Regions from separate parts of the uncultured Sphaerotilus sp. genome, predicted to be linked through region 2. Evidence: predicted binding sites of a transcription regulator. Region 2 holds the regulator's gene; each other region holds the start of a gene.
What was found. The regulator FNR, encoded in region 2, switches genes on or off when oxygen is low (the NO sensors DNR and NnrR bind a similar motif). The targets are predictions, from matches to a motif close to TTGATNNNNATCAA.
Positions count from the first base shown of each region.

Region 1: a site for FNR is predicted at 1,621-1,634, ahead of AABN02_RS04045 (TraR/DksA C4-type zinc finger protein). Genes of this name have one in related genera too.
Region 3: a site for FNR is predicted at 3,849-3,862, ahead of AABN02_RS10050 (hemerythrin domain-containing protein). Genes of this name have one in related genera too.

Region 1 covers NZ_CAWURG010000011.1:6,309-14,868, reverse strand. The annotation lists gene AABN02_RS04050 (3-deoxy-7-phosphoheptulonate synthase) at 29-1,153, opposite strand; gene AABN02_RS04045 (TraR/DksA C4-type zinc finger protein) at 1,181-1,561, opposite strand; gene AABN02_RS04040 (Lrp/AsnC family transcriptional regulator) at 1,693-2,112, shown strand; gene AABN02_RS04035 (ornithine cyclodeaminase) at 2,126-3,211, opposite strand; gene AABN02_RS04030 (M20 aminoacylase family protein) at 3,361-4,551, shown strand; gene AABN02_RS04025 (hypothetical protein) at 4,579-4,788, shown strand; gene AABN02_RS04020 (indolepyruvate ferredoxin oxidoreductase family protein) at 4,807-8,400, opposite strand; gene AABN02_RS04015 (Lrp/AsnC family transcriptional regulator) at 8,502-8,560, shown strand, end outside.
Region 2 covers NZ_CAWURG010000005.1:19,386-29,924, forward strand. The annotation lists gene AABN02_RS01990 (cation-translocating P-type ATPase) at 1-1,835, shown strand, start outside; gene ccoS (cbb3-type cytochrome oxidase assembly protein CcoS) at 1,839-2,054, shown strand; gene ccoN (cytochrome-c oxidase, cbb3-type subunit I) at 2,066-3,505, shown strand; gene ccoO (cytochrome-c oxidase, cbb3-type subunit II) at 3,522-4,154, shown strand; gene AABN02_RS02010 (cbb3-type cytochrome c oxidase subunit 3) at 4,167-4,349, shown strand; gene ccoP (cytochrome-c oxidase, cbb3-type subunit III) at 4,342-5,271, shown strand; gene ccoG (cytochrome c oxidase accessory protein CcoG) at 5,315-6,751, shown strand; gene AABN02_RS02025 (hypothetical protein) at 6,785-7,024, shown strand; gene AABN02_RS02030 (hypothetical protein) at 7,021-7,359, shown strand; gene fnr (fumarate/nitrate reduction transcriptional regulator Fnr) at 7,400-8,137, opposite strand; gene hemN (oxygen-independent coproporphyrinogen III oxidase) at 8,244-9,707, shown strand; gene AABN02_RS02045 (sulfite exporter TauE/SafE family protein) at 9,727-10,449, shown strand; gene icd (NADP-dependent isocitrate dehydrogenase) at 10,512-10,539, shown strand, end outside.
Region 3 covers NZ_CAWURG010000024.1:45,375-55,913, forward strand. The annotation lists gene AABN02_RS10035 (hypothetical protein) at 1-522, shown strand, start outside; gene gap (type I glyceraldehyde-3-phosphate dehydrogenase) at 601-1,602, opposite strand; gene tkt (transketolase) at 1,715-3,766, opposite strand; gene AABN02_RS10050 (hemerythrin domain-containing protein) at 3,933-4,529, shown strand; gene AABN02_RS10055 (nucleotidyltransferase family protein) at 4,597-5,307, shown strand; gene glyQ (glycine--tRNA ligase subunit alpha) at 5,371-6,300, shown strand; gene AABN02_RS10065 (AIPR family protein) at 6,315-8,018, shown strand; gene glyS (glycine--tRNA ligase subunit beta) at 8,056-10,227, shown strand; gene gmhB (D-glycero-beta-D-manno-heptose 1,7-bisphosphate 7-phosphatase) at 10,229-10,539, shown strand, end outside.

The sequences.
Region 1 (8,560 bases), on a different contig from region 2:
GGTGGCCGCGGGATGACGGCCGGGGCGATCAGGCGGCGCCACGCGCCCGCCGCGCCCGCACCGCCTCCGCCAGCCTCCGCAGCACCGGCTCCGTCTGCGCAAAACTGATGCACGCATCCGTGATCGACACCCCATGCCGCAGCGGCTCGCCCGGCCGCAGGTCCTGCCGGCCTTCCTCCAGATGGCTCTCGATCATCACGCCCGTGATGCGCCGCTCGCCGCCCGCGATCTGGCCCGCGATGTCCTCGGCGACCTCGATCTGGCGGCGGTGCTGCTTGCTGCTGTTGGCGTGGGACAGGTCGATCATCACCTGCTCGCGCAAGCCCGCGCCGCGCAGCATCGCGCACGCCGCTTCCACGTCCGCCGCGCTGTAGTTCGGCGCCTTGCCGCCGCGCAGGATGACGTGGCAGTCGGCGTTCCCCGTCGTCTCGAACACGGCGGCCACGCCCATCTTGGTCATGCCCATGAAGGCGTGCGGCGCGCTCGCGGCCAGGATCGCGTCGGTCGCCACGCGCACGCCTCCATCGGTCCCATTCTTGAAACCGACCGGGCAACTCAGGCCCGAGGCGAGCTGGCGGTGGCTCTGGCTCTCGGTGGTGCGCGCGCCGATCGCCCCCCACGAGATCAGCTCGGCGATGTACTGCGGGCTGAGCAGGTCGAGGAACTCGCTGCCCGCCGTCAGGCCCAGGCCGAGGATGTCGATCAGCAGCGCGCGGGCACGCTCCAGCCCCTCGTTGATGGCGAAGCTACCGTCCAGGTGCGGGTCGTTGATGTAGCCCTTCCAGCCGACCGTCGTGCGCGGCTTCTCGAAGTACACGCGCATCACGGTGACCAGCTCGCCGCGCAGCTCGTCCGCGAGCGGCTTCAGGCGCGCGGCGTATTCCATCGCCTGCGCATGGTCGTGGATCGAGCACGGCCCGACGACGACCACCAGCCGGTCATCGCGGCCGTGCAGCACGTCGGCGATCTCGCCGCGCACCTGCTCCACCAGCGCCTGCGCCGGCTCGCTCACCGGCAGCCGCTCGTGCAGCAGCGCGGGGGTGATCAGCGGGCGCACGGCGTCGATGCGGGTGTCGTCGGTGCGGGTGGTGTCGCGGGTGGAGCGGCGGGAGCCGGTCTCGCGGTCGTGGAGGGGGGTGTCGATCGTGCTCATGGCGCGATTGTCGCGCCGCTCATGATCTCACCGGTTCGCACCTTCCGCGACCTGCTCGCACGCCAGACAGCGCAGCGCCTGCGGCATGACCTCCAGGCGCGCCAGCGGGATGTCCGCGCTGCAGTCGAGGCAGACGCCATAGGTGCCGTGGTCCATGCGCTGCAGCGCCAGCCCGATGTCGGCCAGCTCCTGGCGCTCGTGGTCGGTGAAGACGAGGTCGATCTCGCGGTCGGAGTCGCGGGCGGGGGCATCGTCGCCGTCCTGGAGCAGCACCTCGCGGGCGTGCTGGACACGGGTGCCGCCGTCGGTGTGCAGGGCTTGCGAGGCCAGCAGGGCTTCCTGCCGCTGCATCAGGGCGGTGCGCAGGGCGGCGCGGCGGGGCAGGTCGAACTTCTGGGCGGTGGTCATGGTCTTCTCCAGACACAGGGGGAACCGGAACATCGTGGCACCCGCAGGGTCGGTCTGGCTTGACTGGCGTCAACCAGCGCCCCGGCATGACCCGACTGGCCGCCACCGCCCGCCGCAGGCACACTGCCGCGATGGACGACACCGACCGCCACCTGATCTCGCTGCTGCGCCAGGACGCGCGGCTGACCGTCGCCGCGCTGGCCACCAGGCTCGGCGTCTCGCGCGGCACCGTCACCAACCGGCTGCGCAAGCTCGAAGACGAGCAGGTGATCGTCGGCTACACGCTGCGCCTGCGCCCGGATGCCGAGCCGGACCAGATCCGCGCCTGGATGGGCGTGCTGGTCGAGGGCAACCAGACCCGCGAGGTCATCGCCAACCTGCTGGGCGAGCCGGGGGTGCAGGCCCTGCACGACACCAACGGCCGCTGGGACCTGCTGGCCGAGCTGCGCGCCGATTCGATGGCCGAGCTGTCGCGGGTGCTGGAGCGGGTGCGGCTGATCAAGGGGATCCGCACGACGGAGACGAGCATCCTGCTGGCGAGCTACCGCTGAGTCTGTCTGCGCGTCAGGCGGCGATCCGCAGCGCGTCCACCGGCGCCCGCAGCAGCCCGAACAGGTCCTTCGGATCCACCGCCTGCGGCACCAGATCGATCTCCCGGCCCAGGCCGAGCGCCCGCGCCGTGTCGTGCACGAAGCACAGTGCGGCGTAGTCCTCCAGCGCGAAGCCGACCGAGTCGAACACTGTCACCTGCTCGGCCGAGGTGCGCCCCGGTGCCTGTCCGGCGAGCACCTGCCAGAACTCGGTCACGGGGAAGTCCGCGGGCATCTGCTGCACGTCGCCCTCGATGCGGCTTTGCGGCGCGTATTCGACGAATACCGGGCCGCAGCGCAGCACGTCGGCGTGCAGTTCGGTCTTGCCGGGGCAGTCGCCGCCGACGGCGTTCAGGTGCATGCCCGGCGCGATCAGGTCCGGCGTCAGGATGGTGGCGTTGGTCTTGTCCGCGGTCACCGTGGTGACGATGTCGGCACCCTGCACGGCCTCGCGGATGCTGGCGCAGACCGTCACCGACAGGCCCTGTCCGTCGAGGTTCGCGGCGAGGTTCGCGGCCAGCTTGGCCGTGGCGGCGGGATCGGTGTCGAACAGGCGCAGCTCGCGGATGCCGACGAGGTCGCGGAAGGCGATCGCCTGGAACTCGCTCTGCGCGCCGTTGCCGATCAGCGCCATCACGCGGCTGCCCGGGCGGGCCAGGTGGCGCGCGGCAGTGGCAGACATGGCGGCGGTGCGGATCGCGGTGGTCAGCGTCAGCTCGGACAGCAGCCGCGGCACGCCGGTGGCGACATCGGCCAGCACGCCGAAGGCCATCACGGTGGGCAGGCCGGCGCGGGTGTTCTTGGGGTGGCCGTTGACGTACTTGAAGGTGAAATGCTCGGCGTCGGCGATCGGCATCAGCTCGATCACGCCGTCAGCGGAATGGCAGGCCAGGCGCGCACGCTTGTCGAAGTCGTTCCAGCGCAGGAAGGCGGCTTCGATGCGCTCGGCCACGCCCGCGATGCAGGCGGGCAGGCCGACACGCTGGACGAGCCGGACCATGTCCTCGACGCCGACGTACAGGGTGGGGGACAAGGTAGATGCTGTGATGGTGGTGTCCATGGACGTCTCCGGAAGTGCTGGGCTTGGGTAGAGTCTCCCGAAGGTCGGCGTCAGGCGGAAGCGCATGAACTGCCGCGTTTCGCTGCCAACCCTGCCGAAATGACAGTCTCCACTGCCACATTGCTGCACCACCCCACAGGACCATGCCCATGACCACGCACCCCATGCTCACCGCACTGCAGGCGCAGGCCAGTGAGTTCATCGCGCTGCGCCGCGACCTGCACCGCCACCCCGAACTCGGCCTGTCCGAACACCGCACGGCGCAACTCGTCGCCGAGCGGCTCGAAGCCTGGGGCTACACCGTGCACCGCGGACTGGCGACCACAGGCGTCGTCGGCCAGCTGAAGCGCGGCAATGGCCCGCGCCGGCTCGGCCTGCGCGCCGACATGGACGCGCTGCCGATCCAGGAAACCAGCGGCAAGCCGTGGGCCAGCGCGCACGACGGCGTCATGCACGCCTGCGGCCACGATGGCCACACGGCGATGCTGCTCGCCGCGGCGCACCACCTCGCGCACCACGTCGATTTCTCCGGCACGCTGAACCTGATCTTCCAGCCCGCCGAGGAATACCCCGGCGGCGCAAAGCTGATGATCGAGCAGGGCCTGTTCGCGCGCTTCCCCTGCGACGCCGTCTTCGCGATGCACAACATGCCCGGCATCCCGCAGGGCCGGCTCGTGCTGCGCGACGGCGCGGCGCTGGCCTCCAGCGACGACGTGACGATCACGCTGCACGCCACCGGCGGCCACGGCGCGGCGCCGCAGCTCGCCACCGACCCGGTCGTCGCCGCAGCCAGTCTGGTGATGGCGCTGCAGACCGTCGTATCGCGCAATGTCGATCCGCAGCAGATGGCGGTGGTCACCGTCGGCGCGCTGCACGCCGGCCGCGCCAGCAACGTGATCCCGGACCGGGCAACGCTGGAGCTGAGCGTGCGCTCGCTCGACCCAGGCGTGCGCGACCTGCTGGAGCGGCGCATCCGCGCGCTGGCGGTGGCGCAGGCGGAGAGCTTCGGCGTGCGCGCCGAGGTGGACTACAAGCGCGACTACCCGGTGCTGGTCAACACCCTGGCCGAGACCGACTTCGCCCGCCGCGTGGCGCTGGAGCTGCTCGGCCCGGACCACGTCACGCTGAACGGCCCCGCGCTCAACGGCAGCGAGGACTTCGCCGTGATGCTGGAACACTGCCCCGGCAGCTACCTGCTGATCGGCAACGGCGACGGGGAGGGCGGCTGCATGGTCCACAACCCTGGCTACGATTTCCACGACGACAACGTCGGGGTCGGCGCGGCGTACTGGGCACTGCTGGCAGAGCGGTTTCTGGTCGACGCCGCCCCCGGCCTTTGAGCCATCCACCAACTCCCTCACCCCACCATGCGCCTTCCCATACTCGCACTCTGCGCCCTGACCCTGCTGACCGCCTGCAGCACCGACCAGTTCTGGAACATCGGCCAGGCCTGGCAACGCGACCACTGCATGAAGCTGCAGGACCATCAGGACCGCTCGCGCTGTCTGGCCGACATGACCCGGTCGCGCGAAGACTATGACCGGCAGGCGGAGGGGCTGCGGCGGGCGAAGCCGTAGTGCACCAGACGTGCTCACTCAGAGCGTCTCGACCCGGATCCCCTTGAACTGCCCGGCCACCGGCACGCCCGTCCCCGCAGGCGGCGGATAGGCCACAGGATCGAAGCGGTGCAGCAGCTCCGCCTCCCGCACCTGCGCCAGCGCGAGGTTGGCGAGTTTCACGTGGCCGAAGCCGCGCACCGTGTGCGGCACGCTGGAGATCTGCATGGCCAGCGCACGCCGCCGGGGGGAGGCGTCCACCGCCAGCGCGGCGAGCAGCTCGCGCACGCGGGCCTCGTAGCGCCCGATCAGTGCGCGCTCCGTGCGGCGCTCGTCGGTGCGGCCGAACGGGTCGAGCGCGGTGCCGCGCAGCGCCTTGCCCTTGGCGAGCCAGCGCATCGCCGGCAGCAGCCACGCGCCGAGCCGCAGCTTGCGCGGCGGCTGACCGTCCTTCGGGCGGGCGAGCAGCGGCGGGGCCATGTGGAATTCGAGCTGGAAGTCACCTTCGAACTGGGCATCGAGGCTGCGGCGGAAGGTGGGGTCGGTGTAGAGCCGGGCGACTTCGTACTCGTCCTTGTACGCCATCAGCCGCAGCATTTGCGTCGCCACCGCGCGGGTCAGCGGCCGGTCGGCGCCGTCCGGCAGACCCGCTTCCACCACACCCACCTCATCCACCAGCGCCCGCCACCGCTGCGCCCACGCGGCGTCCTGATACGCCGTCAGGTGCGTCATGCCGCGGGCGATCAGGGCGTCCAGCGGCTCGACCGCAGGCGCGTCCTCCGCCGGCTCGTCCAGCAGCGCCCGGCACGCCGTCGGGTCCGCCGCCGCCAGCCGCCCGAGCGCGAAGGCGTTCTGGTTGTTCTCCACCGCCACGCCGTTCAGCGCGATCGCCCGCTGCATCGCCGCCAGGCTGACCGGCACCAGCCCCGCCTGCCACGCGAAGCCGAGCGCCACGATGTTCGACACGATCGCGTCGCCGAGGAAGTCCTCCGCCAGCCGCTGTGCATCGAGCGTGCGCACCTGCCCGGCGCCGGCGGCGTGCTCGATCTTCTGCAGCAGCAGCGGCGCCTTCAGGCTCGCGTCCGGGTTGCGCAGCGACTCGGCCACCGGCGTCTCGTGCGTGTTCGCCAGCACGCGGGTGCGGCCGTGGCGCACGGTCTGTAGCGCGTCGGCGGACGCGCCCACCACGAGGTCACAGGCCAGCAGCGCGTCCGCCTGCTGCGCGTCGATGCGCACCTGATGCAGCCGCTCCGGCCGGTCCGCCAGCCGCACGAAGCTCAGCACCGCGCCGCCCTTCTGCGCGAAGCCCATGAAGTCGAGCACGCTGGCGGCCTTGCCTTCGAGGTGCGCGGCCATCGCGATCAGCGCGCCGACCGTGACCACGCCCGTGCCGCCGACGCCGGTGACGAGCAGGTCGTAGGGCGCCGTCCAGACATGCGCGGCGGGCAGCGGCAGCGCGTCGATGCGGCGGCGGAACGGGCTGTCCGCACCCGCGGCGCCGACCAGCGCGCCGACGTGTTTTTTCAGCCGCCCGCCGACCACGCCGACAAAGCTCGGGCAGAAACCCTTGGCGCAGGAATAGTCCTTGTTGCAGCTCGACTGGTCGATGCGCCGCTTGCGGCCGAACGGCGTTTCCTCGGGCAGCACGGCGACGCAGTTCGATTGCACCGTGCAGTCGCCGCAGCCCTCGCACACCGACTGGTGGATGAACAAGCGCTTCGGCGGATCGACCAGCTCCTTCTTCTTGCGCCGCCGCCGCTTTTCCGCCGCGCAGGTCTGCTCGTAGATCAGCACCGTGACGCCGGGCACTTCGCGCAGGCGGCGCTGCACGGCGTCGAGTTCGCTGCGGTCATGGAAGGTGGTGCCGGGCGGGAACTGGGCGTGCTGGCCGTCGTACTTGCGGATGTCGTCGCTGAGGACCACGACCTGCCGCACGCCCTCGGCCTCGACCTGCCGCGCGATGCGGTCCACGCTGGTGACGCCGTCCACCGGCTGGCCGCCGGTCATCGCAACCGCGTCGTTGAACAGGATCTTGTAGGTCAACGTCGCTTTGGCTGCCACCGCCTGCCGGATCGCGAGGTAGCCGGAGTGGTAGTAGGTGCCGTCGCCGAGGTTCTGGAAGACGTGCGGCTCGCGGGTGAACATCGCGTGCGAGACCCAGTCCACGCCCTCGCCGCCCATCTGGATCAGGCCCTCGGTGTCGCGGTTCATCCACGTCGCCATGAAGTGGCAGCCGATGCCCGCCTGGGCGCGCGAGCCGTCGGGCACCTTGGTGGACGTGTTGTGCGGACAGCCGGCGCAGAAATACGGCGCCCGCCGCACGCCGTCCGCGTCGTTGTGCAGCAGCGCCGGCAGCGTGAAATCGACGACGAGGTGCCGCCGGTCCAGCGCCGGAAACCGCGCCGCCACCCAAGCGGCCACCAGCGCGATCAGCCGCGACGGCCGCAGCTCGCCGAGCGCCGACACCAGCGGCTGGCCGGCCGCGTCGCGCTTGCCGAGCAGGGTGGGGCGCTGGTCGGCGGGGGCGTTGTAGAACAGCTCGCGCAACTGCGTCTCCACCACCGGCCCCTTTTCCTCGATGACGAGGATCTCGCGCAGCCCGGCCGCGAAGTCGGTCAGCCGCGTCGGCTCCACGGGGAACGTCAGCCCCACCTTGTAGAGCCGCAGACCGGCCGCGGCGAGGTCGTCCGGCGACAGGTCGAGCCGGCGGAAGACCTCCATCAGGTCGACGTGCGCCTTGCCCGCGGTGACGATGCCGAACGTGGCGCGCTCGGACGCGATCACCGTGCGGTCGATCGGGTTGACGCGGGCGAAGGCGCGCACCGCGTCGAGCTTGGCGTGCAGCCGCGCCTCGATGGTCAGCGAGGGCAGGTCGGGCCAGCGGTAGTGCAGCCCGTCGGCGGGGGGTGTGTAGCCGGTGCGGGTGCGCACGGTGTCGGCGTCGTGCCAGGCGGACACGCGCTGCGCAAGTGGGTCGAGGTCGACGGTGGTGCCGCTTTCGACCACCTCCGACAGCGCCGTGAACCCGACCCACGCGCCCGAGAACCGCGACAGCGCCCAACCGTAGAGCCCGAACTCCAGCATCTCCGCCGCCGTCGCGGGCGACACGGTCGGCACGCTCCACGCCTGGAACGCCTGGTCGCTCTGGTGCGGCGTCGAGGACGAGACGCAGCCGTGGTCATCGCCCGCGACGACCAGCACGCCGCCGTGCGGGGAGGAGCCGTAGGCGTTGCCGTGCTTGAGCGCGTCGCCCGCGCGGTCCACGCCCGGCCCCTTGCCATACCAGAGCGCGAACACGCCTTCGACCGTGCGCTGCGGGTCGGATTCGACGCGCTGCGTGCCGAGCACGGCGGTGGCGGCCAGTTCTTCGTTGATCGCGGGCAGGAAGCGGATGCCGAGTTCGTCGAGCCGCGGCTGCGCCTTCCACACCTGCTGGTCGACCATGCCGAGCGGGGAGCCACGGTAGCCGCTGATGAAGCCGGCGGTGTGCAGGCCGCGCTGCGTGTCGAGCGCTTGCTGCATCGCCATCAGGCGGATCAGCGCCTGCGTGCCGGTGAGGAAGACCGTACCCGCCGTGGCCCACAGGTTGTCGGACAGGCGGTAGTCGGTGCGCAGGGCTGGGGCGGTGTTCATGCCGGAAACTTTAGGTGCCGGCGTGGAGTGATCGGTTCTTTTCTTCCCTCTGTTTGGCTGAAAATTGGAATGAACCAACCAAATGCTGCGGAGACACGCGAATGCATGAACTTGACCGCCGGGACGCCCTGATCCTGACCGAACTGCAGCGCGACTCGCG
Region 2 (10,539 bases):
GCTGGGCCAGCTGGGTGCTGACGCTGCCGGTGATGGTGTTCGCCGCGGGGCCGTTCTTCAGCGGTGCCTGGCGCGGCCTGCGCGAGGGCCGGATCAGCATGGACCTGCCGGTGGCACTGGGCATCGGCGTCACCTTCATCGCCAGCTCGGCGGCCACCTTCGACGCCCGCGGGCCTTTCGGCTCGGAGGTGTATTTCGACTCGCTGACCATGTTTGTCAGCTTCCTGTTCGGCGCGCGGGTGCTCGAATCCCGCGCCCGGCAGCGCGCCGCGCAGTCGCTCGACGGCGTGATGCGCCGCCTGCCGGACGCGGTGGAGCGACTAGATGCGCAAGGGCAGGGCACGCTGGTGCCGGCCTCGTCCCTGGTCGTCGGTGACCGGGTGCGGGTGCATGCCGGGCAGGCCTTCGCCGCCGATGGCCGCGTGGTCGAGGGCCGCACGCTGGTCGACGAGGCCATGCTGTCCGGCGAGTCGCGGCCGGTGGACCGGGCGGTGGGCGACGAGGTGTCGGCGGGCTGTATCAACCTGAGCGCGCCAGTGGTGATGCAGGTGCTGCAGCTCGGCGCGCAGACGCGTTACCAGCGCATCGTGGCGCTGGTCGAGCGGGCGCTGACCGAGCGGCCGGCCTTCATCCTCGCCACCGACCGCATCGCCGCACCGTTCCTGTGGGCCGTGCTGGTGCTGGCCGCTGCCGCCTGGGGCACCTGGATGTTCATCGACCCGAGCCGCGCGCTCTGGGTCGCCGTGTCGGTGCTGATCGTGACCTGCCCGTGTGCGCTGTCGCTGGGGGCGCCGGTGGCCTTGCTGGCGTCGGCCGGCGAGCTGGCGCGGCGCGGCATCCTGGTGCAGCGACTGGATGCGCTGGAGATCCTGACCCGCGTGCAGGACGTCGTCTTCGACAAGACCGGCACCGTGACCGAGGACCGGCTGGCGCTGGCGCAGACCACCGTGCTACAGCCGGTGCCGGGCCTGACGGACGCTGGCCTGCAGACGCTGGCGGCGGTGCTGGCACGGCAGTCGCTGCACCCGCTGTCTCGCGCGCTGGCGCTGACCGACGCGCAGGCCGACGACGCTTCCGCCGCGCTGGACGCCGTGCGCGAGCAGCCCGGCCAGGGACTGGAGGCCACCGCGCAGATCGCAGGCCAGCGGTGCGGCATCCGGCTGGGTGGACCCGGCTGGTGCGGCGTGGCCGAGAGCGACGGATTGCCAGCCCGGCCCGCAGTCTGGCTCGCGCTGGAGCAGGGTGGCGCCTGGCAGCCGGTGTGCCGCTTCGAGTTCGACGAGGTGCTGCGCCCGGACGCCGTGCGCGGGGCCGCCGGTCTGGCCCAGGCCGGTCTGGCGCTGCACCTGTTCTCCGGCGACCAGACCGCCAGCGTCGAGGCCATGGCCAGCCGACTCGGCATCAGCGATGCCCGCGCCCGCTGCACGCCGCAGGACAAGCTCGCGGGCGTCGAGGCGCTGCAGGCTGCGGGCCGTGTCGTGGCGATGGTCGGCGACGGCATCAACGACGCGCCGGTGCTCGCCCGCGCCGATGTCTCGATCGCTCTGGGCACTGCCGCAGCACTCGCCCAGGCCCGCGCCGACGTGATCGTGTTGTCGGACCGCATCGAGGATCTGCCCGTCCTGCTCGACACCGCGCGCCGCACTGTGGCGATCGTGCGACAGAACCTGCGCTGGGCGCTGTTCTACAACGCGGCCTCGGTGCCGCTGGCGCTGGTGGGCTGGTTGCCACCCTGGCTGGCGGGCATCGGCATGGCGCTGAGTTCGCTGGTCGTCGTCCTCAACGCGCTGCGGCTGACCCGGCGCCCTGCATCCCCCAAGGCGGACAAGGCCTGAACCATGGACATCCTGTTCCTGTTGATCCCGCTGTCGGTGGTCCTCGTTTTCCTGATCATCGCGGTCTTCGCCTGGGCCCTGAAAAGTGGCCAGTTCGACGACATCGAGCGCGAGGGCGAGCGCATCTTGCGTGCGGACCGTGACGAGCTTGATGCCGATCAATCCAGTCAGATCCCGGCTACCGAAGAATCCAGCCCGAGGATCGAGAGAGTTTCCTAGGAGAACAACCAATGGCAATCAACACACAGACGGCTGGCCCCGTCTACACCGATTCGGTCGTGAGGCTATTTGCCCTCGCCGCGGTGGTCTGGGGCATTGTGGGGATGCTGGTCGGGGTCGTGATCGCGGCCCAGCTGGCATTCCCTGAACTGACGGACGGCATCGCGTGGCTCAGCTACGGCCGCCTGCGACCGCTGCACACCAATGCGGTGATCTTCGCGTTCGGTGGCTGCGCGCTGTTTGCGACCAGCTACCACGTGGTGCAGCGCACCTGCCAGACCCGCCTGTTCGCACCGGCGCTGGCCCAGTTCACGTTCTGGGGCTGGCAGCTGGTCATCCTGGCCGCCGCGGTCTCGCTGCCGCTGGGCTTCACGCAAGGCAAGGAATACGCCGAGCTGGAGTGGCCGATCGACCTGCTGATCGCGGTCGTGTGGGTCAGCTACGCGGTGGTGTTCTTCGGCACCGTCGGCATCCGCAAGGTCAGCCACATCTATGTGGGCAACTGGTTCTTCGGCGCCTTCATCATCGCCGTGGCGCTGCTGCACATCGTCAACTCGGCCGCCATCCCGGTGAGCCTGACCAAGTCCTACTCGGCCTACGCTGGCGTGCAGGACGCGATGGTGCAGTGGTGGTACGGCCACAACGCGGTGGGCTTCTTCCTGACCGCAGGCTTCCTGGGGATGATGTATTACTACATCCCGAAGCAGGCTGGCCGCCCGGTCTACTCGTACCGTCTGTCGATCGTCCACTTCTGGGCGCTGATCTTCACGTACATGTGGGCGGGTCCGCACCACCTGCACTACACCGCGCTGCCGGACTGGACGCAGTCGGTCGGCATGATCTTCTCGCTGGTCCTGCTCGCACCGAGCTGGGGCGGCATGATCAACGGCATCATGACCCTGTCGGGCGCGTGGCACAAACTGCGTGACGACCCGATCCTGAAGTTCCTGATCGTTTCGCTGTCGTTCTATGGCATGTCGACCTTCGAAGGTCCGATGATGTCCATCAAGACCGTGAACGCGCTGTCGCACTACACCGACTGGACCGTCGGCCACGTGCACTCCGGCGCCCTCGGCTGGGTCGGTCTGGTGTCGATCGGCTCGCTGTACCACCTGATCCCGCGCATGTTCGGCCGCAAGCAGATGTACAGCATCCGCGCGATGGAGCTGCACTTCTGGATCGCCACCATCGGCATCGTGCTGTACATCGCCGCGATGTGGATTGCCGGCGTGATGCAGGGCCTGATGTGGCGCGCCACGAACCCGGACGGCACGCTGGTCTACAGCTTCGTCGAGAGCGTCAAGGCCACCTATCCGTTCTACGTCATCCGCCTCGGCGGCGGCGTGATGTACCTGTCGGGCATGTTCATCATGGCCTGGAACGTGGTGAAGACCATCCAGGTCGGCAAGATGGAACCCGTTGCCATCCCGGCTGTCGTCGCCCACGCCTGAACCGGAACCACACACCATGGCAAACGCTAACCGCCCCGTGTCTGGTCACGAGAAGATCGAGACCAGCAACTTCCTGATGATCGTCCTGACCCTGGTCACCATCCTCTTCGGTGGCCTGGTCGAGATCGTCCCCCTGTTCTTCCAGACCTCCACGACCCAGCCGGTCGAGGGCCTCAAGCCCTACACCGCGCTGCAGCTCGCCGGACGGGACATCTATCTGCGCGAGGGCTGCTACAACTGCCACTCGCAGATGATCCGCCCCTTCCGCGCCGAGACGCTGCGCTACGGCGACACCTCCAAGGCCGGCGAGTTCGTCTACGACCACCCCTTCCAGTGGGGCTCGAAGCGCACCGGCCCTGACCTGCACCGCGTCGGCGGCAAGTACAGCGACCAGTGGCACCGCGTGCACCTGACCAACCCGCGTGACCTGGTGCCCGAGTCCAACATGCCCGCCTATCCTTGGCTGGAAACCGCCACGGCCAATGCTGGCATCGGCGCCAACATGGCCGCGCTGCGCAAGGTTGGCGTGCCCTACAGCGATGACGAGATCGCCAAGGCCGCCGACGAGGTCAAGGGCAAGACCGAGATGGACGCCGTCATCGCCTACCTGCAGGTGCTCGGCACCGCAGGCAAGGCCGTGGCCAAGTGAGCGGGGCAGGCCATGGACATCGTCAATGACCTGCGCAGTTTCGTGACTGTGGGCTTCTTCCTGCTGTTCCTGGGCATTGCTGCCTGGGCCTATTCCAGCCGCAACCGTTCCGCGTTCGACGAGGCCGCCGCGCTTCCGTTCCTGGACGACGACAACAAGACATCCAACGCATCCAACGGAGGCACCCATGAGTGACTTCACTTCGAGCTTCTGGTCGTGGTACGTGATCGCGATCACCGTGGGCGGGCTCGCCTTCTGCGTCTTCATCCTCGCGGTGGCCAGCAAGCGCACCGTGATGGCCGACGACAATTCGACCGGCCACACCTGGGACGTCGACCTGCGCGAGATGAACAACCCGCTGCCGCGCTGGTGGATGGGTCTGTTCATCCTGACCATCGTCTTCGCGGCCATCTACCTGGCGCTCTACCCGGGTCTGGGCACCGCGAAGGGCACGCTGAACTGGTCTTCGGCCGGCCAACTGGAGGCCGAGCATGCCAAGGCGCGTCAGGCCATGGCGCCGCTGTACGAGCGTTTCATGGCCATGACGCCGGAAGCGCTGGCGGCCGACAAGCAGGCCATGGGCATCGGCGAGCGGCTGTTCGTCAACAACTGCGCCGGTTGCCACGGCTCGGACGCGCGGGGCAGCAAGAGCTTCCCCAACCTGACGGACAAGGATTGGCTCGGCGGCACAGGCGTGGACTACATCGCCAAGACCATCGCCGAAGGCCGCCAGGGCATGATGCCGCCGATGGCCGCCGCGGTCGGCACACCGGAGGACGTCAAGAACGTCGCCAACTACGTGCTGAGCCTGTCGGGCAGTGCCCACAACGCGATTGCCGCGCAACTCGGCAAGAGCAAGTTCGGTGCGTGTGCCGCGTGCCACGGTGCTGATGGCAAGGGTCTGCAGGCCATGGGTGCGCCCAACCTGACCGACAAGATCTGGCTGCATGGCTGGGGCGAAGCGGCGGTGATCTCGATCATCAACGGTGGCAAGACCAATGTGATGCCGCAGCACGCCACGCGCCTGTCGCCTGAGCAGACCAAGGTGCTGGCCGCCTATGTCTGGAGCCTGTCCAACAAGGGCGACAAGCAGACGGCGCTGGTCGCTCCGCAGTGACCAGGATCAAGGTCTAGCGTCGGCATCCGTCCGAAAATTGGCCATGGAAAGCCGCACCGACACCCCGACGACTGCACAGGAGGCCGCGAAAACGGTCTCCCTGTACCAGAAGACCAAGAAGATCTACCCGCGTGCGGTGCAGGGCTTCTTCTCCAACTGGCGCTGGGCGCTGGTCTGGATCACCCAGATCGTGTTCTACGCCACGCCGTGGCTGCAGTGGAACGACCGCCAGGCGGTGCTGTTCGACTTGCTCACCCGTCGGTTCTACATCGGCGGGCTGGTGCTCTACCCACAGGACTTCATTTACCTGACGGGTCTGCTGATCATCTCGGCGTACGCGCTGTTCCTGTTCACGGCGGTGGCAGGGCGGCTGTGGTGCGGCTATGCCTGTCCGCAGACGGTCTACACCGAGATCTTCCTGTGGTTTGAACACCGTTTCGAGGGCGACCGCGCCCAGCGCATGCGACTGGACGCTGCGCCCTGGAACGGCGACAAGATCCTGCGCAAGGGTGGCAAGCAGCTGGTATGGATCCTGTTCGCACTGTGGACCGGCTTCACCTTCGTCGGCTACTTCACCCCGATCCGCTCGCTCGGCGCCTCGGTGCTCTCGCTGGGCCTGGGTCCGTGGGAGTGGTTCTGGGTGCTGTTCTATGCGTTCGCCACTTACGGCAATGCCGGTTTCATGCGCGAGCAGGTGTGCAAGTACATGTGCCCCTACGCGCGCTTCCAGAGCGCCATGTTCGACAAGGACACGCTCATCATCAGCTACGACGCCGAACGCGGTGACCCGCGTGGCGCGCGTGGCAAGAAGGTCGATCCCAAGTCCAAGGGCCTGGGCGACTGTGTGGACTGCGGCGTGTGCGTGCAGGTCTGCCCGACCGGCATCGACATCCGCGACGGCCTGCAGTACGAGTGCATCGGCTGCTCGGCCTGTATCGACGCCTGCGACAACATCATGGACAAGATGGGCTACGCGCCCGGCCTGATCCGCTACGCCACGCAGCACAGCCTGCAGCAGCACCTCACGCGGGCCCAGATGTGGCGCCGCGCCTTCCGACCCAGGGTGCTGATCTACACGGCGATCCTGGTGCTGATCGTCGGTGCCGTGGGCGCCAGCCTGTGGCTGCGGGATCCGTTCCGGGTCGATGTGGTGCGCGACCGGGCATCGCTGGCCCGCATCGTCGACGAGGGCAACATCGAGAATGTCTACCGTCTGCAGATCATGAACGCCACCGAGCAGACGCAGCGCTTCCGCATCACCGCCAGCGGTCTGCCGGGCCTGAAGGTGGACCAGAATGCCAAGATCGAGGTTGGGCCGGCAGAGGCCCAGTGGGTGACGGTGTCGGTGCAGGCCAGTTTCGAGGCCGCGGCCCAGGCCGGCCCGGGCTCGCACGAGATCCACTTCGATGTCGAGCGGCTGGACGACCAGGCTGCACCGGCGGTCGTCCGGGAAAAATCGACCTTCATCGTGCCCCGCTGACCCATCCGACTGAATTGATCCAGGAGTTCCTGCATGACGACAAGCGACACGACCCCCTTCGGCAAGGACACGATGCCCTGGTGGAAATACAAGATGGTGTGGCTGGTGATTGGCGGTCCGCTGATCGTCGTCGTGGCCAGCTTCATCACCCTCGCGCTGGCGATCCAGAATCCCGATCCGGTGCTGGACACGGCGTCCTCGGCCCGGTCCGGCGCCGCGCACCTGCCGGCCATGCAAGGTCGCAACCATGCCGCCACCGGGGGCGTCAAGTGAATCCCGCCAAGCCGCTACCGATCGCAGACGACGAGGTCGAGCGGTTCGAGGCGGGTGAGCCAGCGGATGTGGTGCCGCCGATGTCGGGGCCGATGCGCCGTCTTGCAGCAGTGGTGTGGCCCGCGTTCCTGATGGCGGGCGTGCTTGAAGTGCTGGTGTTTTCGCTGGTCGACCCTGGCGCGCTGCACTGGCCGGACGGACCGGTGCTGGAGGCCAACCGCATGCTGGTCTACACCTTGGGCTTCTTTGCCTTCTGGGTGGCGGTCGCGCTGGGCAGTGCCCTCACGCAGATGATGCTGGCCGAGCCGGACCGAACAGGCGGCGCCCGTTCCTGAAGGAGCGCCGGGCGGCGGTCCGGGACGGGCTGTTCAGCGCTCAGCAGTTGGCCGCGTTGACGACCTGTTGCAGGGCTGCCTGGTCGAGGATGCGGATGTCGCGCTGCTTGACTTCCAGCAGACCGTCGTCCTGGAACTTCGAGAAGGTGCGGCTGACCGTTTCAAGCTTCAGGCCCAGGTAGCTGCCGATTTCCTCGCGGGTCATGCGCAGCACCAGTGCAGAGGCGGAAAAGCCCCGCGCTTGCAGCCGCTGGGTCAGGTTCAGCAGGAAGGCCGCCAGACGCTCCTCCGCCCGCATGCTCCCGAGCAGCAGCATCACGCCGTGGTCGCGCACGATCTCGCGGCTCATGATCTTGTGGAACTGGTGCTGCAGCAGCGTGAATTCGCGCGAGAGCGTCTCCAGCTGGCCATAGGGAATCATGCAGACCTGCGAGTCTTCCAGCGCGATGGCGTCGCAGGAGTGGCGGTCGGTGCTGATGCCGTCCAGGCCGAGCAGCTCGCCGGCCATCTGGAAGCCCGTGACCTGTTCGCGGCCGTCCGAGGCGGACACGATGGTCTTGAAGAAGCCGGTGCGGACCGCGTACAGCGCAGCGAAGGTCTCGCCGGCGTGGAACAGGCTTTCACCGCGGCGCACGGCCCGGCGGGTGCCGATCATGTTGTCCAGCGAGGTCAGCTCCTCGTCCGACAGCCCCACGGGCAGGCACAACTCGCGCAGGTTGCAGGCCGAGCAGGCGACCTTGAGGGCGTCCAGGCGGGGAGTGGTAGACGTTTCGTGCATGTTGCAAACCCGGTTGATCAAGCTTGGTTGATTCTTGTGCATCCGCCGTGCAGCACACTTGAGCTGCGTCAAGGCTGGCGGGCGCCGTGGCGGCACAGTGCGTGGGATGGAACATACGACACTTTCCCGTGGCCGCACTGACACATCGGCCGAATCTGGTGTGCCGGGCCTGGCAGCGGCTGCGCCGGAACTGACCGACGCCCTGCTGGCGCGCATGGATGTGCCGGGGCCGCGCTACACCTCCTATCCCACCGCGGACCGCTTCGTCGAGGCGTTCACCGCCGGACATTGCGCGCAGGCGCTGGCGCAGCGGGGGGATCTGGGCGGTGTGGGCGGTGCGGGCGCACCGATGTCGATCTATGTGCACGTGCCTTTCTGCGAGTCGGTCTGCTACTACTGCGCCTGCAACAAGATCGTCACGCGCGACCACAGCCGCGTGGCCGCCTACCTGAAGGCGCTGGAACACGAGCTGGACCTGGTCTGCCAGGCGCTCGGCGAAGCGCCGCAGGTGTCCCAGCTGCACTTTGGCGGCGGCACGCCGACCTATCTGGATGACGACGAACTCCGCCATGTGGTGGGCATGATTGCCTCCCGCGTGCGGCTGCTGCCCCAGGGCGAGCACTCCATCGAGATCGATCCGCGCACCGTCACCCGTGACCGGCTGGCACTGCTGAAAGACCTCGGCTTCAACCGTGTCTCCTTCGGCGTGCAGGACTTCGACCCGGCGGTGCAGCAGGCTGTCCACCGGGTGCAGCCGCATGCGCAGGTCGAGGCGCTGATGCGCGACGCGCGGGAGCTGGGCTTCGAGTCGATCAACGTCGACCTGATCTACGGCCTGCCGCGCCAGACGCCCGAGAGTTTCGAGCGCACGGTGCGCCAGGTCGCGCTGCTGCGGCCGGACCGCATCGCGATGTACGGCTACGCCCACCTGCCGACGCGCTTCAAGCCGCAGCGGCGCATCGTGAACGCCGAGCTGCCCAGCGGGGCGGACCGGGTCGGGATGCTGGCGCAGGCGCTGGCCGGTTTTGTCAGCCATGGCTACCAGTACATCGGCATGGACCACTTCGCGCTGCCCGAGGACGCGCTCGCGCAGGCCAAGCGCCAGGGGCGGCTGCACCGCAATTTCCAGGGCTACAGCACCCAGCCGGACTGTGACCTGATCGGCCTGGGGGTGTCGGCCATCTCGCGGGTGGGGGCCACCTACAGCCAGAACGCCAAGACGCTGGATGAGTACTACGACCTGCTCAAGGGCGATGCGCTGCCGGTGGTGCGCGGGCTGGCGCTGACGCGCGATGATCTGGTGCGGCGGGCGGTGATCATGTCCATCATGTGCCACGGGCGGCTGAGCTACGAATCGGTGGCGCTGGCGCACCTGATCGACGTGCGGCAGTACTTCGCGCCGGAACTGGAATCGCTGCAGGACCTGGCGCGCGACGGCCTCGTCACGCTCCACGAGGACGGGCTGGAGGTCACGCCGCTGGGTTGGTACTTCGTGCGCTCGGTGGCGATGGTGTTCGACCGGCACCTGCGGGCCGACCGCAGCCGGGAGCGGTTTTCCAAGGTGATCTGAGGCGGATCGAGGCAATCGGATGACAGGTGCGTTGCTGCTGACCGCGGCATTGATGGGCTTGGCCGGCACACCGCATTGCGCGGCGATGTGCGGTGCGGGCTGTGCGGCCGTGGCGCGGCGCTGCAAGCCGGATCGGCCGGCGCGCGCCGTGGCCGGCATGCTGGTGGGGCGGCTGGTGGCGTATGCCGTGGCAGGGGCGCTGGCCGCTGCGTTCGTGGGCGGCTTGCGCTGGTTGGGCACGTCGGCGGGCTGGTTGCGGCCGGTCTGGACCGGGCTCCAGGTCTTCCTGCTGCTGCTGGGGCTGTGGATGCTGCTGAAAGGCGCGCTGCCCGAGAGTCTGGCCGCCTGGCTGGAGCAGCGTGGCCGTCCCGCATTGCCCGATGGCACAGCCCGCATCCGGATGCCGGGCGAAGTGCAGGCCGCCGCCTGGGGCCTGCTCTGGCCCGCCTTGCCTTGCGGCCTGCTGCACGCGGCGCTGCTGATGGCGTCGGTGGCGTCCACGCCGCTCGAGGGCGCCACCGTGATGGCCGTCTTTGCGACCACGAGTGCGCTGGGTCTGGTCGTGGGTCCGGCGCTCTGGCTGCGCTGGGTGCCGGCTGCGCTGCGTTCCGCGGGGGGCCGTGGCGGGGTGTCGCCGGCGTCGCTGTCGCTGCGCATGGCGGGCGCGACCATCGTGGTGCTGGTGGGCTGGTCGTTCGGGCATGCGCTCTGGACCGATACCCTGGCCGCCTGGTGTGCCTGACATAGAATCATTTTCGACCCCGAACAGAACAAGTTCACCCACCGCATCACGGAGACAGAACCATGTACGAGCACATCACGGTGCCTGCCG
Region 3 (10,539 bases), on a different contig from region 2:
GCCCCGGCCAGCGCCGCCGCAGACATGGCCACGGCGCCTGTCCCCACGCCCGCACCGGCGCCACCCGTCTGTCTCGAAGCCGGCCCCTTCACGCCGGTCGAATGGCGGACGGCCGAGCGCGCGCTGCGCAACACGCTGGGCGAAGGCCCGTGGCAGCTCATCACCCGCGAGAAGCCGGGCAACTGGATGGTCTACGTCGGCCCCTACAAGAGCCGCGTCATCATGGACAAGCGCGCCGAGCAGCTGCGCAAGCTGGAGATCGCCTTCGAGGAGGCCCACGACCTGCCGGACGAGTACATCCCCGGCTTCATCTTCGGCCGCCACGGTGTCGAGGCCGATGCCCGCGCCCTGCAGACCCGCCTGACGGCGCAGAAGGTCAAGTACGTGCGCGTGGTGCCGCTGGTCAAGCCGACGACGCTGCACACCGTGCGCATCCAGAAAGCCGACGCGGACATCCAGGACCGCGTCGCCGCCCTCAAGCCGCGGCTGAGCGGGCACCTGTTCGAGACCTGCAAGCGCTGAGTTTCGCGGCGCAGTGCCCATGAAAAAAGGCTCCTCGCGGAGCCTTTCTGCATCAGCGGACCCGCAGGTCCTGTCTGATCACTTGGCGATGACGCGCGCCATTTCCAGGCACTTGTTCGAGTAGCCCCACTCGTTGTCGTACCAGGACACCACCTTCACGAAGGTGCTGTCCAGGGCCAGACCGGCTTCGGCGTCGAACACCGAGGTGCACGGCTCGCCACGGAAGTCGGTCGCGACGACCTTGTCTTCGGTGTAGCCCAGCACGCCCTTCATGGCGCCTTCGCTGGCGGCCTTCATGGCGGCGCAGATCTCGGCGTAGGTGGCCGGCTTGTCCAGTTCGACCGTCAGGTCCACGACCGAGACGTCCGACGTCGGCACGCGGAAGGCCATGCCGGTCAGCTTCTTGTTCAGCTCGGGGATCACCACGCCGACGGCCTTGGCAGCACCCGTGCTCGACGGGATGATGTTTTCCAGGATGCCGCGGCCGCCGCGCCAGTCCTTGTTGCTCGGGCCGTCCACGGTCTTCTGCGTGGCAGTGGCGGCGTGCACGGTGGTCATCAGGCCGCGCTTGATGCCCCAGGTGTCGTTCAGCACCTTGGCGACCGGCGCCAGGCAGTTCGTCGTGCAGGACGCATTGGAGATGATGGCCTGGCCGGCGTAGGTCTTGTCGTTCACGCCGTAGACGAACATCGGGGTGTCGTCCTTCGACGGCGCCGACAGGATCACCTTCTTGGCGCCAGCCTTCAGGTGGGCTTCGGCGGTTTCCTTGGTCAGGAACAGGCCGGTGGACTCGATGACGATGTCGGCGCCGACGTCGCCCCAGGCCAACTCGGCCGGATTCTTGACCGCGGTCAGGCGGATCTTCTTGCCGTTGACGACCAGGTTGGTGCCGTCGACCGAGACTTCACCCTTGAAGCGGCCGTGGACCGAGTCGTACTTGAGCATGTACGCCAGGTAGTCCGGCTCCAGCAGGTCGTTGATGCCGACGATTTCGATGTCGTCAGCAAAGTTCTGCACCGCAGCGCGGAACACCATGCGACCGATGCGGCCGAAGCCGTTGATGCCAATCTTGATGGTCATGGGAAAACTCCAGTGGGAATGGGAAACCTGAAAACCTGGGAACCGGGGAAGCTGAGCCCTGAAAAAGCCCGCGAAAACCCGAGCAAATCACCCGAGTTTCGCGCGTCCGGCCTTATTCGCCGAGGACTTTGCGCACGGTGGCGACGACGTTCTCCGTCGTGAAGCCGAAATGCTTGAACAGGACACCGGCCGGGGCCGACTCGCCGTAGGTGTCGATGCCGATGACCGCTGCGCAGCCGTACTTCCACCAGAAGTCGGTCACGCCCATCTCGACGGCGATGCGCGGCACCTTGCGCGGCAGGACGTCGGACTTGTACTCGACGCTCTGGCGGTCGAACACGGTCGTGCTGGGCATGCTGACCACGCGGACCGCGATCTTGTCCTTGGCGAGTTCCGCCTGCGCGGCCAGCGCCAGCTGCACTTCGGAGCCGGTGGCCACGATCACGGCGTCCGGCTTCTTGCCCTTCTTGAAGCCGACGTCGCTCGGCTCGGACAGCACGTAGGCGCCCTTGGTGATCGCGTCGGCGCTGGCCTTCGGGGCGTAGGGCAGGTTCTGGCGCGACAGCAGCAGCGCGCTCGGGCGGTTGCGGTTGGCCAGGGCCATCGTCCACGCCACGGTGGTCTCGCAGGTGTCGGCCGGACGCCAGACATCCAGGCCCGGGATCAGGCGCAGGCTGGCGGCGTGCTCGATCGACTGGTGGGTCGGGCCGTCTTCGCCCAGACCGATGGAGTCGTGGGTGAAGACGTGGACCACGCGCAGCTTCATCAGCGCGGCCATGCGGATGGCGTTGCGGCTGTAGTCGCTGAAGGTCAGGAAGGTGCCGCCGTAGGGGATGTAGCCGCCGTGCAGCGCGATGCCGTTCATGATCGCGGCCATGCCGAACTCGCGCACGCCGTAGTTGATGTGGCGGCCGAGCTGGCCTTCGGCGTTGCGCACCGGGGCGCCTGCCGCATCGAAGCGCAGCGCGGGCGTGCTCTTCGTGTTGGTCAGGTTCGAGCCGGTCAGGTCGGCCGAGCCACCCAGCATCTCGGGCAGCTGCGCGGTGAAGTGCTCCAGCGCGAGCTGGCTGGCCTTGCGGCTGGCGACGGTCTCGGCCTTGTCATGGGCATCGCCGACCGCGTCGACCGCGATCTCGGCGAACGCATCCGGCAGGTCGCCGATCATGCGGCGCTCGAACTCGACCGCCTGCGTCGGGCAGGCACGCACATAGGCTTCGAAGCGCTCGTCCCACTCGGCTTGCGCCGCGGCACCAGCGGCGCGGCAATCCCACGCGGCAGCGATGTCGGCGGGGATGGTGAAGGGCTCGGCCGACCAGCCCAGCGCTTCGCGGGTCAGCGCGATCTCGGCGGCACCGAGCGGCTCGCCGTGGGCCTTGGAGGTGTTGGCGCGGTTCGGCGAGCCCTTGCCGATGTGGGTCTTGCAGACGATCAGCGTCGGCTTGTCGGTGCTGAGCTTGGCCTGGGCGATGGCGGCGTCCACGGCGTCGATGTCATGGCCATTGACGGCGTCGATGACGTTCCAGCCGTAGGCGGCGAAGCGCTGCGGCGTGTTGTCGATGAACCAGGGGGCGACCTGGCCGTCGATCGAGATGCCGTTGTCGTCGTACAGCGCGATCAGCTTGTTCAGCTTCCAGGCGCCGGCCAGCGCGCAGGCTTCGTGGCTGATGCCCTCCATCAGGCAGCCGTCGCCCAGGAAGGCGTAGGTGCGGTGGTCGACGATGGTGTGGCCGTCGATGTTGAACTCGGCCGCCAGCAGCTTCTCGGCCAGCGCCATGCCGACGGCGTTGGTGATGCCTTGGCCGAGCGGACCGGTCGTCGTCTCGATGCCAGGCGTCACGCCGACTTCCGGGTGGCCCGGCGTCTTGCTGTGCATCTGGCGGAAGGCCTTCAGGTCGTCCAGCGACAGCGCGTAGCCCGTCAGGTGCAGCAGCGCGTAGACCAGCATCGAGCCGTGGCCGTTCGACAGCACGAAGCGGTCGCGGTCGGCCCACTGCGGGTTGGCCGGGTTGTGCTTGAGGTGACGCTTCCACAGCGCCACACCGATGTCGGCCATGCCCATCGGGGCGCCGGGGTGGCCGGAGTTGGCTTGTTGCACGGCGTCCATGGCCAGTGCGCGGATGGCGTTGGCCATCGAGGAAGAAAGGGAAACAGGTGTGGCGGCCATGGACACAAGCAGAGTAGGTGTGGTCGGGAGGGCGAATCGAGGATTTTAAACGGCAGCGCCAGACAGCCCGCTGAATCATCCCTTGACTCCCGTCAACCCGGCCGGGCGCGAAGCTGCGACGCTGCCGGAACGGGCCGACACGGCCACCGCCCAGGAGTTGCTTCCCATGTCCACGCTGCCCACCCCGACCGCCATCCGCATCATCCGCGAGGAGCACCAGGCGCTCGGCGCCATGCTCAGCTCGCTGCACCTCTTGCTGCGCCAGCACCGCCAGGACGGCACGCCCGTGCGCTTCGACGTGCTGCGCGCAATGCTGTTCTACATCGACGAATTCCCCGAGCGGCTGCACCACCGCAAGGAGACCGACCTGCTGTTCCCGCTGATCCGCCAACGCAGCGACAGCGCCGCCGAGATCCTCGACAAGCTCGACCGCGACCACGGCGCCGGCGAACGGGCGATCCGCGATCTGGAGCACACGCTGCTGTCCTGGGAGATGCTGGGCGAGAGCCGCCGCGACGGGTTCGAGCAGGCGGCGGAGCGCTACCTGTCGTTCTACCTGAAGCACATGCAGCTCGAAGAGGAGATCGTGCTGCCGCTGGCGCAGCAGGTGCTGGAGCCGGCGGACTGGGCTGTGCTCGACGAGGCCTTCAGCGACAACCGCGACCCGCTGACCGGCCACCCGCCGTCGGCGGAATACGAACAGCTCTTCAGCCGCATCGTGCGCACCGCGCCGGCCCCCATCGGGCTGGGGGGCGCGGCCTGACAGACAGCGCGGCAACCCCGCGGGCGCAGGCCCCGGACGCCGCAGCGGGCTCTACACTCCGGAGCCCGTGAATACCTCCACCCCCCCCTCCCTGCCGCCGCGCGCCATCGTGCTCGCCGCGGGCCGTGGCGAGCGCATGCGCCCGCTGACCGACACCACGCCGAAGCCGCTGCTGCCGGTCTTCGGACGGCCGCTGATCGAGTGGCACCTGCTGGCGCTCGCCCGCGGCGGCGTGCGCGAGGTCGTTGTCAACACCGCGTGGCTCGAAGACCGCTTCCCCGCCGTACTCGGCGACGGATCGCGCTTCGGTCTGGCCATCCGCTATTCGCACGAAGGCCGCGACTTCGGCGGCGCGCTGGAAACCGCCGGCGGCATCGCCACCGTGCAGGACTGGCTCTGCGCCGACGGCCGCGACGCCTTCTGGGTCGTCTCGGGCGACATCTGGGCGCCGGACTTCCGCTTCGACCAGGCCCGTGTGGACGACTTCCTCGCCAGCGGCCAGGACGCCCGGCTCTGGGTCGTGCCGAACCCGCCCTACCACCTGCGTGGCGACTTCGACCTCGCCGGCAAACGGGTCACCTATGCCAACTTCGCGCTGATGCGGCCGACGCTCTGCGCGGGGCTGCCCGCCGGCCGGCGCGCAGCCCTCGGGCCGCTGCTGATCGACGGCGTCGCGGCGGGCCGGATCGGGCTGGAAGCGGGTGTCGGACGCTGGGAAAACGTCGGCACGCCGGCGCAGCTGGCCGCACTGCAGGACCAGCCCCACCCTGGCGCCTAGAATTCACGCCAAACAAGTCCAAGCCCTCCACGCCCTCCCTCGTCCTCCAAGCTGCCCACCACCATGCTGACCTTCCAGCAAATCATTCTTCGCCTTCAGGAATACTGGGACGCCCAGGGTTGTGCGCTGCTGCAGCCCTACGACATGGAAGTCGGCGCCGGCACCAGCCACACCGCCACCTTCCTGCGCGCCCTCGGCCCCGAGCCCTGGAAGGCCGCCTATGTCCAGCCGAGCCGCCGCCCCAAGGACGGTCGCTACGGCGAGAACCCGAACCGCCTGCAGCACTACTACCAGTACCAGGTCGTGCTCAAGCCCGCGCCGGCCAACATCCTGGAGCTGTACCTCGGCTCGCTGGAAGCACTCGGCTTCGACCTGAAGAAGAACGACATCCGCTTCGTCGAGGACGACTGGGAGAACCCCACGCTCGGCGCCTGGGGCCTGGGCTGGGAAGTCTGGCTGAACGGCATGGAAGTGACGCAGTTCACCTACTTCCAGCAGGTCGGCGGCATCGACTGCAAGCCCATCACCGGCGAGATCACCTACGGGCTGGAGCGGCTGGCGATGTACCTGCAGGGCGTCGAGAACGTCTACGACCTCGTCTACGCCAAGGGCACCAACGGCGCGGCCGACCTGAAGTACGGCGACGTGTTCCACCAGAACGAGGTCGAACAAAGTACCTACAACTTCGAGCACAGCAACGTCGAGTTCCTGCTGCACGCCTTCGGCGCGCACGAAGGCAACGCGCAGCACCTGATGGCGCAGCAGCTCGCCCTGCCCGCCTACGAGCAGGTGCTCAAGGCCGCGCACACCTTCAACCTGCTGGACGCCCGCGGTGCCATCTCGGTGACCGAGCGCGCCGCCTACATCGGCCGCATCCGCAACCTCGCCCGCGCCGTGGCCGCCGCCTACCTCGATAGCCGCAAGCGCCTGGGCTTCCCGATGGCACCCAAGGCCTGGGCGGACGAGATCCTGACCAAGCTCACGCCAGCCTGAAAATCAACACTGGCATGAACCTCAACGCATCCATCATTGACCAGCGTGTCAACAAACTGGCCACCGAGCAGCGCCAATCGCTGCAGGAGTGCTTGGGCACGCTGTCCGATGAGAAGGCTGTGTCGGCCGCCTTCGTGCTGCTGGTCATGCAAATGCTGCTTGATCTTGATCTGGATGAGGGATTGGACGCACTGACGGAAGGTGGCAACGATTTCGGTGTTGACGGCATTCATGTCGGCCCGGAGCAGGATGGGGAATTCTTGGTCACCTTGTTCCAAGGGAAATACAAGCGCAAGCTGGAAGGCCAAGCCAATTTCCCGGAAGACGGCGTCCAGAAAGCCTTGACTGCTGCACGCTACCTGTTCGATCCAGCGTCGGCGATCACACTCAACAAACGCCTTGCCGTTCGTGTGGAAGATATCCGCTCCCGTGTCCGGGATGGATTGCTCCCCCGTGTCAGGGTCATCCTCTGCAACAACGGCCAGCGGTGGACCGACCTTGCACAAGCCCATCTCCAGCGCGCCGATCTGGGTGATCAGGTCACCCTGGAACATGTTAACCATGACACACTGGTGGGCATCATGCAGTCCACCAAACCCGTCAATGAAACCCTGCGTCTGTCAGGGAAAGCATTGGTCGAGGATTTCGATTTCAGCCGCGTTCTGGTCGGAAAGATTGGATTGATGGAACTGGCGGCCTTGGTGCAGCGCCACGGAGAAAAACTGCTCGAACGCAATATCCGGCGTTACCTCGGACTGAGTGGCAATCGGGTCAACGAAGGCATCCGCGCCACCTTGCTTGATCCTGCAGAGCGCGGCCATTTTTATTTCTACAACAATGGCATCACGCTGACTTGCTCGAAGTTTTCCTATAATGCCTTGCAAGGGACAGATTATCAGGTGCGGGTCGAAGGTCTGCAGATCATCAACGGCGGGCAGACCTCCAACACGATCGCGCGGGTTCTGGCTGACCTCGATCTGGCAAGCCAGGACCACCTCGACCAAGCGTTCGTGCTGCTGCGACTGTACGAATTGCAAGACGAACGCACCGACTTCGTCAGCAAGGTCACCTATGCGACCAACAGCCAGAATCCAGTCGATCTGCGTGACCTGCGTGCCAATGATGCGGTGCAGCGCCGCCTCGACCTCTCGGTTGCCGAACTGGGGTACACCTATCGGCGCAAACGAACCGATGGCCCGACACGCCCGGAGGACATCACCAGCAGTGTCGCCGCCGAAGCAGTGCTGGCAGTCTGGCGAAAGCTTCCCCATCAGGCGAAGTTTTTAGCCCGCGAACACTTTGGCAAGTTGTACGACCGTATTTTTTCGACGAAACTTTCAGGCGCGCAGTTGGTGATCGCCGTGCTGGTCTATCGCGTGGCAGAAAACCGCCGTAAAAGACCCGCGCCAGACGCACCCGATTTCATCGCATATGCGTCCTGTTTTCTTGCCATGCGTTCAGCTCAATATCTGCTGCGAGACCTGGGCCTAGAAAATCCGGAGCAAATCACGCACCAGAATTTCAGTCAGGCGAAGTCAATGCTGCTGGAGAAAGGTGAACGCTACGCCGATTTTGCCCAGAAGGACATTCAGCAAGCATTGAACCAGCTCTACGGCAAGGGTTCCGTGTCGCTGCAACGCCTTTCTGCCACCTTCCGCCGAGGCGATCTCATCGAGATCCTCGATCAGGCCCCTCTGAGACAACGCCTCAGCAAATAATGTCCCATGCAGCGGCGCACCAGTGAATATCACGACCATGAGCATCGATACCAAGAACCTCCTCGTTGAACTCTTCGTCGAAGAACTCCCGCCCAAGGCGCTGAAGAAGCTGGGCGAGTCCTTCGCCGGCACGCTGGCCGCCTCGCTGAAGGCCAGCGGTCTGGCCAGTGCCGATGCGGTGGTGACGCCGTTCGCGTCGCCGCGCCGCCTCGCGGTGCATATCCAGTCCGTGTCATCGACGGCCCAGGATTCGCCTGTCGAAGTCAAGCTGATGCCGCTCGCTGTCGCCATCAAAGAAGGCAAAGCAACTGACGCACTGAAGAAGCGCCTCGCCAAAGAGGGGCGGCCGAATCTGGCAGACAACTGGCCGAATTGCCAAGATGGTCCGGACGAGCTAATCGTGCAATCGGACGGCAAAGCCGAGGCCGTTTATCTCCGCAGTTTGGCTAAAGGTACGTCTCTGGTCGTTGGTCTTCAAAGCGCACTTGATGAAGCCCTGCGCAAGCTGCCGATCCCGAAGGTCATGACCTACCAGCTCGCCGATGGCTGGTCGAGCGTGAATTTCGTGCGCCCTGCCCACGGGCTGGTCGCGCTGCACGGCGATGACGTGGTGAACATCCAGACGCTCGGCCTGACCGCCGGCCGCACGACCACCGGCCACCGCTTCGAGGCCGCGCACCCAACCGTCACGCTGCGCCATGCCGACACCTACGCCGAGCAGCTCGCCAGCGAAGGCGCCGTGATCGCCGGCTTCGACGCCCGCCGCAGCGAAATCGTGCGCCAGCTCACCGCCGCGACCGCCAAGGAAGGCCTGAAGCCGATCGACGACGACGCGCTGCTGGACGAGGTCACCGCGCTGGTCGAGCGGCCGAACGTGCTGACCTGCCAGTTCGAGGCGGAGTTCCTGGCCGTGCCGCAGGAGTGCCTCATCCTGACGATGAAGGCGAACCAGAAGTACTTCCCGCTGCTGGACAGCCACGGCAAGCTGACCCACAAGTTCCTGATCGTCAGCAACATCAGCCCGGCGGACCCGAGCGCGGTGATCCAGGGCAACGAGCGTGTGGTGCGCCCGCGGCTGGCCGACGCCAAGTTCTTCTTCGACCAGGACCGCAAGAAGACGCTGGCCTCCCGGGTCGAGGGCCTGTCCAAGGTCGTCTACCACGGCAAGCTGGGCACGCAGGGTGAACGGGCCGAGCGTGTGCGCGCCATCGGCCACGCCATCGTGCAGCAGCTCAGCATGGCGACGCTGCCGTTCACGGTGGACGCCGAGGACCACTTCAAGGTGCTCGACAGCAAGGTGCAGCAGGCCGCGCTGCTGGCCAAGACCGACCTGCTGACCGACATGGTCGGCGAGTTCCCGGAGCTGCAGGGGATCATGGGCGGCTACTACGCACGCCATGAGGGCCTGCGCGATGGCGTGGCCATCGCCATCGAGGACCACTACAAGCCGCGCTTCGCTGGCGACGCGCTGCCGCGCAACCACACCGGCACGGTCGTGGCGCTGGCGGACAAGCTGGAGACGCTGGTCGGCCTGTTCGGCATCGGGCAGTTGCCGACCGGCGACAAGGACCCCTTCGCGCTGCGCCGCCACGCGCTGGGCGTGATCCGCATCCTGGTCGAGAACAACCTGCCGCTGGACCTGGACGCGCTGATCCAGGCCGCCCTGCCCGCCTTCGGCGAGCGCATCACCGACCCGAGCACGCCGCTGCGCGCCTTCTTCGCCGACCGCCTGTCGGTGTCGCTGCGCGAACAGGGCTACAGCGCGCAGGAGGTGGACGCCGTGCTCGCGCTGGCACCGAGCCGCCTGGGCGACATCCCGCGCCGCCTGGCCGCCGTGCGCGCCTTCTCGGCGCTGCCGGAAGCCGCTTCGCTGGCCGCGGCCAACAAGCGCATCGGCAACATCCTGAAGAAGGCCGAGGGCACGGTCGAGGCAAAGATCGACGCCGCGCTGCTGCAGGACGCCGCCGAGCAGGCGCTGGCCGCCGCGCTGCAGTCGGTGCAGCCGCAGGCCGACACGCTGTTCGAGCAGGGCGAATACGCCGCCAGCCTGCAGGCCCTCGCCGCGCTGAAGGCCCCGGTGGACGCCTTCTTCGACGACGTGATGGTCAACGCCGAAGACCCCGCCCTGCGCGCCAACCGCCTCGGCCTGCTGAAGACGCTGCACGGCGCGATGAACCGTGTGGCCGACCTGTCCCGGCTGGCGAGCTGACATGGGCGAGCGCAGCGCCATCCGGCTGGTCGTCCTCGACCGCGACGGCACCATCAACGAGGACAGCGACGACTACGTCAAGTCCGCGGACGAATGGGTGCCGATCCCGGGGGCGCTGGAGGCCATCGCGAAGCTGCACCAGGCGGGCTGGCATGTGGTCGTCGCGACCAACCAGTCCGGCCTCGGGCGCGGGCTGTTCGACATGTACACGCTCAACGAGATGCACCTGAAGATGAACGCGCTGCTCGCGCCGCTGGGCGGCCGGGTGGACGCGGTGTTCTTCTGTCCGCACGCGCCGGAAGACGAGTGCCG